DNA from 2 places in the Granulicatella adiacens ATCC 49175 genome. Region 1 is predicted to be linked to the other one. Evidence: predicted binding sites of a transcription regulator. Region 1 holds the regulator's gene; the other holds the start of a gene.
What was found. The regulator CtsR, encoded in region 1, represses protease genes until heat stress. The targets are predictions, from matches to a motif close to TTGGTCAAAAAAGGTCAAANA.
Positions count from the first base shown of each region.

Region 2: clpB (ATP-dependent chaperone ClpB) is a predicted target of CtsR. The motif match lies at 1,095-1,115, and genes of this name have one in related genera.

Region 1 is NZ_CP102283.1:1,612,881-1,616,290, reverse strand. Features, by position in the region: rRNA gene NQ540_RS07990 (23S ribosomal RNA) at 1-853, shown strand, start outside; rRNA gene rrf (5S ribosomal RNA) at 932-1,047, shown strand; tRNA gene NQ540_RS07980 (tRNA-Val) at 1,059-1,131, shown strand; tRNA gene NQ540_RS07975 (tRNA-Lys) at 1,137-1,209, shown strand; tRNA gene NQ540_RS07970 (tRNA-Thr) at 1,212-1,284, shown strand; tRNA gene NQ540_RS07965 (tRNA-Gly) at 1,299-1,370, shown strand; tRNA gene NQ540_RS07960 (tRNA-Leu) at 1,396-1,481, shown strand; tRNA gene NQ540_RS07955 (tRNA-Arg) at 1,499-1,572, shown strand; tRNA gene NQ540_RS07950 (tRNA-Pro) at 1,583-1,656, shown strand; gene NQ540_RS07945 (CtsR family transcriptional regulator) at 1,788-2,249, shown strand; gene NQ540_RS07940 (ATP-dependent Clp protease ATP-binding subunit) at 2,270-3,410, shown strand, end outside.
Region 2 is NZ_CP102283.1:907,208-910,617, forward strand. Features, by position in the region: gene NQ540_RS04560 (hypothetical protein) at 1-1,051, shown strand, start outside; gene clpB (ATP-dependent chaperone ClpB) at 1,189-3,410, shown strand, end outside.

The sequences.
Region 1 (3,410 bases):
GACAGGACGGAAAGACCCCATGGAGCTTTACTGTAGTTTGATATTGAGTGTTTGTGTCACATGTACAGGATAGGTAGGAGCTGAAGAATCCGGGACGCCAGTTTCGGAGGAGGCAACGGTGGGATACTACCCTTGTGACATGACCACTCTAACCCGCACCCCTTACCGGGGTGGGAGACAGTGTCAGACGGGCAGTTTGACTGGGGCGGTCGCCTCCTAAAGTGTAACGGAGGCGCCCAAAGGTTCCCTCAGAATGGTTGGAAATCATTCGAAGAGTGTAAAGGCAGAAGGGAGCTTGACTGCGAGACCTACAAGTCGAGCAGGGACGAAAGTCGGGCTTAGTGATCCGGTGGTACCGTATGGAAGGGCCATCGCTCAACGGATAAAAGCTACCCTGGGGATAACAGGCTTATCTCCCCCAAGAGTTCACATCGACGGGGAGGTTTGGCACCTCGATGTCGGCTCATCGCATCCTGGGGCTGAAGTCGGTCCCAAGGGTTGGGCTGTTCGCCCATTAAAGCGGTACGCGAGCTGGGTTCAGAACGTCGTGAGACAGTTCGGTCCCTATCCGTCGCGGGCGTTGGAAATTTGAGAGGAGCTGTCCTTAGTACGAGAGGACCGGGATGGACACACCGCTGGTGTACCAGTTGTTCTGCCAAGAGCATCGCTGGGTAGCTATGTGTGGACGGGATAAACGCTGAAAGCATCTAAGCGTGAAGCCCCCCTCGAGATGAGATTTCCCATCACATTAAGTGAGTAAGACCCCTGAGAGACGATCAGGTAGATAGGCTAGAAGTGGAAGTGCCGCGAGGCATGGAGCGGACTAGTACTAATCGGTCGAGGACTTAACCACGAGTTGTATAGCTGGTAGATTGATGGAGTTGGATATAGATTCAGTTTTGAAAGAACGAAAGTTTTTTCAGAAATAAAGTGTGGTGACGATGGCAAGAAGGATACACCTGTTCCCATCTCGAACACAGAAGTTAAGCTTCTTAGCGCCGATAGTAGTTGGGGGTTTCTCCCTGCGAGGGTAGGACGTTGCCACGCTTTATTATAATGGAGGTTTAGCTCAGCTGGGAGAGCATCTGCCTTACAAGCAGAGGGTCAGCGGTTCGATCCCGTTAACCTCCATTGATGAGTGATTAGCTCAGTTGGTAGAGCATCTGACTTTTAATCAGAGGGTCACAGGTTCGAGCCCTGTATCACTCATAGCCGGCTTAGCTCAGTTGGTAGAGCATCTGATTTGTAATCAGAGGGTCGAGGGTTCAAGTCCTTTAGCCGGCATTAAAACCAAATTTGCGGAAGTAGTTCAGTGGTAGAACACCACCTTGCCAAGGTGGGGGTCGCGGGTTCGAACCCCGTCTTCCGCTTAGCCAATGTAAAACCATGGCCCATGCCGGGGTGGCGGAATTGGCAGACGCACAGGACTTAAAATCCTGCGGTCAGTGATGACCGTACCGGTTCGACCCCGGTCCTCGGCATTAACTAAATATACAATGCACCCATAGCTCAATTGGATAGAGTACTTGACTACGAATCAAGCGGTTACAGGTTCGACTCCTGTTGGGTGCATTTTTTCTTACGGGAATTAGCTCAGCTTGGTAGAGCACTTGGTTTGGGACCAAGGGGTCGTAGGTTCGAATCCTGTATTCCCGATAGTTATGAAGAAAAGAAGCTAAACATTTGTTTAGCTTCTTTTTTTTGTTTAAAAGCAATATAATTGGCAAGGAGAGAAAACTTCTGTATAATTAAAGTCAAATATAGTCAAGGTTAAAGGAGGAAGATGAATGCAAAATCAAAATATGTCCGATTTGATAGAAAGTTATTTGAAAAATGTATTGCTTTCGAATGAAACAGTAGAAATCAGACGCAGTGAGATTGCAGATCAATTCAATTGCGTTCCTTCTCAAATTAATTACGTGATTAATACTCGTTTTACCATCCAACAAGGGTATGTCGTAGAAAGTAAGCGAGGTGGCGGTGGATATATCCGCATAATGAAAGTAAATTTAGTGGATGAAATGGATGTTCTAAATACTTTAGGAGATTTAATTCCGCCTCAACTATCAGTACGAGAAGCAAATCATTTATTACAAAATTTATATGAGAACGAATTAATATCAAAACGTGAAGCCCAAATGATGGCTTTGATGATGGAAAAGGACACGTTTCCAGTTTCTGTTAAAAACGGAGATGAAATTCGTAGTATTATGATGAAAAAATTAATCGATAACTTGAAGTATCGTTAGAAACAGAAAGGATAAAGTCCATGAGTGAAATTTTTACACCAAAAGCAAAAAGTGCGATGGTTTTAGCTGCTAGAGAAGCTATTTTATTTAAGCATCAGGCTGTTGGAACAGAGCATTTATTATTAGGATTAATCTTGGAACAAGAAGGGATTGCTGGTCATGTACTACGTGCAGCAGGCCTCACAGCAGAAATTGTTCGTACGGAAATCGAATCACTGACTGGATATGGCTCAAACCGTAAACAGATGGATCCTTATTTAATGCCTTATTCTCCTAGAGCAAAAAAGGTGATTTTATCTGCTACAGATGAAGCAAAACGCCTCGAAGTGCCACAAGTTGGAACAGAACACTTATTATTAGCCTTATTACGTGAGGAAGTATTAGCAACGAAGATTCTTCGTGATAACCAAGTTGACCCTCAAGAATTAATGAAAGAAATCTACGGGAAAATAGGAATTCAACCAGCTAATTCAGGAGCTGCTAAAAGAAAAGCTCGCCAAGAATCTAGCCAAGAGGGAACGCCTACATTAAATGGATTAGCACGTGATTTAACAGAACTAGCGCGCCAAGGTAAGATTGATCCAGTGGTTGGTCGTGAAGAAGAAGTACGTCGTATTATTCAAATCATTAGTCGTCGTACGAAAAATAATCCAGTCCTTGTTGGGGAACCAGGTGTTGGTAAAACAGCTATTGTCGAAGGGTTGGCTCAACGAATGGTTTCTGGTGAAGTTCCTGAAGAAATCGCTGAGAAGCGCTTAATGATGTTAGATATGGGTGCAGTCGTTGCTGGAACGAAATATCGTGGTGAATTCGAAGAGCGCATGAAGAAAATTTTGGATGAAGTGTACCGTGAACAAGATGTGATTCTCTTTATTGATGAGTTGCATACGTTGATTGGCGCAGGTGGAGCGGAAGGTTCGATTGATGCTTCTAATATCTTAAAACCAGCGCTTGCCCGTGGAGAAATCCAAGTCATTGGGGCAACAACTTTAGACGAGTATCAAAAATATATTGAGAAAGATGCTGCATTAGAGCGTCGATTTGCCTCCATTCAAGTGAATGAACCGAGTGCAGATGATACCGTTGAAATCTTAAAAGGCCTTCGCAAACGTTATGAAGAGCATCACCGCGTGGAAATCACTGACGCAGCGATTGAAGCAG
Region 2 (3,410 bases), 710 kb from region 1:
AAAAGAGGTAGTAATTCGAAATATACTACGCTTTTTCGTGAATCCAATACTAACAATTGAAGATTTAAAGTTTGTACAATATGATTACGCTGGTATCACAAATGATACGTTTGAAGTAACGATTGATGGCAGAGTTTTTGTTTTTGTACCTGGTCAGAAAGAGGTTGTTCTTGGGTGGGATAGCGGTTTGTCAGGACTTTCAGGTCTTGACTGCAGTGAAGAGAGACAAGAACTAAGATATGCGTTTAAACGTTATTTGAACCAACACGTAACTGGGTTTATGTTTTTAAATCAAAATGTTCAAGAAAAAGATTTAACTCAAGAAAAATTAACGACTCAAATTGTTGAAGATGGGATTAATGTCATGACTTCAGAGTTAAGACAAGTAGATATACCAGCAATGTTAGTCGAAAAGAAGCCTAATTTTGTTGGCTTAAAATTTATTGGTCATTATTCTGTGGTTACTGGTCAGCTAGATGGGGATGACATGGTATCAAGTGAAACATTATCTATTTTAGAAGAGGCCATTACCCCAGATAATTCATTAGAAGCTCTTTTTCAAGAATTTCCAAGAGCAGTAAGAGTTGATCAGTATTTTATGCAACAAGATATTCAGAATCCAGATCTTTTTGCGTGTTATGTAGCAGATCCAGTTAGTTATGATGAGGGACGCAAAGAGATAGAAAGATCTGGAATGGGACTTTTAAATGAAGATGAATGGGAATATTGTTGCGGTAGTGGTACAAGACGATTATTTAAATGGGGAAATCAACTACATCGAACACTTCTGCAGGATGAGTTTAAGTCTCCTTTATGGAAAGTAAATATGTTTGGTTTAGAAATAGCAAATGCTGAATTCGGACCAGAAATTATAGAAGGTCGTCCATATACAAAAGGAGCTTGGCTTGAAGAAAACTTTAAAGCACCTGTGTTAAATTTATTACCTCTTTCTTCTTACTATTCAGTAAATCTACCACTTTTTGTTGATCCAAACGGAAAATTAGCAGCAGGATATTATTGTATAAGAAGAGCTATTCGAATTGAAATGTAATAGTAAAAGCAGCTACTCAAGTGGCTGTTTTTAAATTTTTATTAAGGTCAAAAAAAGTCAAATAATACTATTGACCTTTCCTGACTAAAGGTGTATACTTAATTCATGGTCAAGAGACCACAAAAGGAGGAATGAAGATGAATATTGAAAAAATGACAACAACAATGCAACAAGCATTAGGCCAAGCGCAACAAATTGCGATGGTCCGTAAACATCAAGAAATAGATATTCCTCATTTATGGAAAGTATTTATGGAACCAAATCACTTTGCTAGAAATTTATATAGTGATTTACAAGTGAATGACAAAGAATTTGAGGAATTAATTGATAAAGAATTAGACCGTATTTCTGTAGTGGAAGGGCAAAATGTCCAATACGGTCAAAGTATGAGTCAAAACTTATATCGACTCTTTACAGAAGCTGAAAAGATTAGAGAAAGCTTTAAAGACGATTACTTATCTACAGAGGTAGTTGTACTTGCATTAATGGAACTACAAAATCATCCATTAACACGCTATTTAGTACAACAGCATATAACCAAAGAAAATTTGAGAGCTCGAATTGAAGAGCTAAGAGGGGGAGAACGTGTGACTAGTCAAAATCAAGAAGAACAATATGAAGCATTATCAAAATATGCACGTAATTTAAATGAAGCTGTTCAATCTGGTAAACAAGATCCAGTCATTGGACGTGACGAAGAAATTCGAGATGTGATTCGTATTTTATCTCGTAAAACAAAGAATAACCCTGTCTTAATCGGGGAACCTGGTGTTGGTAAAACAGCAATCGTTGAAGGATTAGCGCAACGTATCGTTAAAAAAGACGTACCAGAAAACTTAAAAGATAAATTAATCTACTCATTAGATATGGGTGCTTTAATCGCAGGTGCAAAATACCGTGGTGAATTCGAAGAACGTTTGAAAGCCGTTCTTAAAGAAGTAACAAAATCAGAAGGACGCATCATCTTATTTATCGATGAAATCCACACAATCGTTGGTGCTGGTAAGACAGAAGGCTCAATGGATGCTGGTAACTTACTAAAACCAATGTTGGCTCGTGGTGAATTACATTGTATTGGTGCTACAACTCTTGACGAATACCGTGAAAATATGGAAAAAGACAAAGCGTTAGAACGTCGTTTCCAAAAAGTACTTGTTCAAGAACCAACAGTTGAAGATACGATTTCAATTCTTCGTGGATTGAAAGAACGTTTCGAAATCCACCACAGTGTAAATATTCACGATAGTGCGTTAGTAGCTGCTGCGACTTTATCAAACCGCTATATTACTGACAGATTCTTACCAGATAAAGCGATTGACTTAGTCGATGAAGCCTGTGCTACAATCCGAGTTGAAATGAACTCAATGCCAACAGAACTTGACGCAGTCACTCGTCGTTTGATGCAACTTGAAATCGAAGAACAAGCGTTGAAGATGGAAAAAGATGACGCTTCTCAAAAACGTCTTGCTATTTTACAAGAGGAATTAGCAGAACAACGTGAAAAAGCCAATAACCTCAAAATGAAATGGGAAATCGAAAAAGAAGAAGTCAATAAAATCCGTAATAAACGTGAAGAAATCGATCATGCTAAACGTGAATTAGAACAAGCAGAAGCTGATTATAACCTTGAAAAAGCTGCTGAACTTCGTCACGGACGTATTCCAGCTCTTGAACAAGAATTGAAGGAATTAGAAGAACAAAATAAAGCGAATGCTGAAAGCACGCAACGTCTCGTTCAAGAATCAGTAACTTCAGAAGAAATTGCTCGAGTAGTGGGACGCTTGACAGGTATTCCTGTAACAAAACTTATGGAAGGCGAACGTGAAAAACTTCTTCACTTAGAAGATATTCTTCATGAACGTGTCATCGGTCAAGATGAAGCTGTACAAAAAGTAGCTTCAGCAGTACTTCGTTCTCGTGCAGGCTTACAAAATCCTAGCCGTCCAATCGGAAGTTTCTTATTCCTCGGACCTACAGGGGTGGGTAAGACAGAACTTGCTAAAGCTCTTGCAGAAGATTTGTTCGACTCAGAAGACCATATGGTTCGTATCGACATGAGTGAATATATGGAAAAACATTCAGTGTCTCGTTTAGTGGGAGCTCCTCCAGGATATGTTGGATATGAAGAAGGAGGCCAATTAACAGAATCTGTTCGTCGTAATCCATATACAATCGTTCTATTAGATGAAATTGAAAAAGCACATCCAGATGTATTTAATATCTTATTACAAGTATTAGACGATGGACGCTTAACCGATTCTAAAGGACGTGTAGTAGACTTCAAGAATACAGTGATGATTATGACAAGTAATATCGGTTCACAATTCTTGCTTGAAAATCAAGGTGAAACAATCGATGA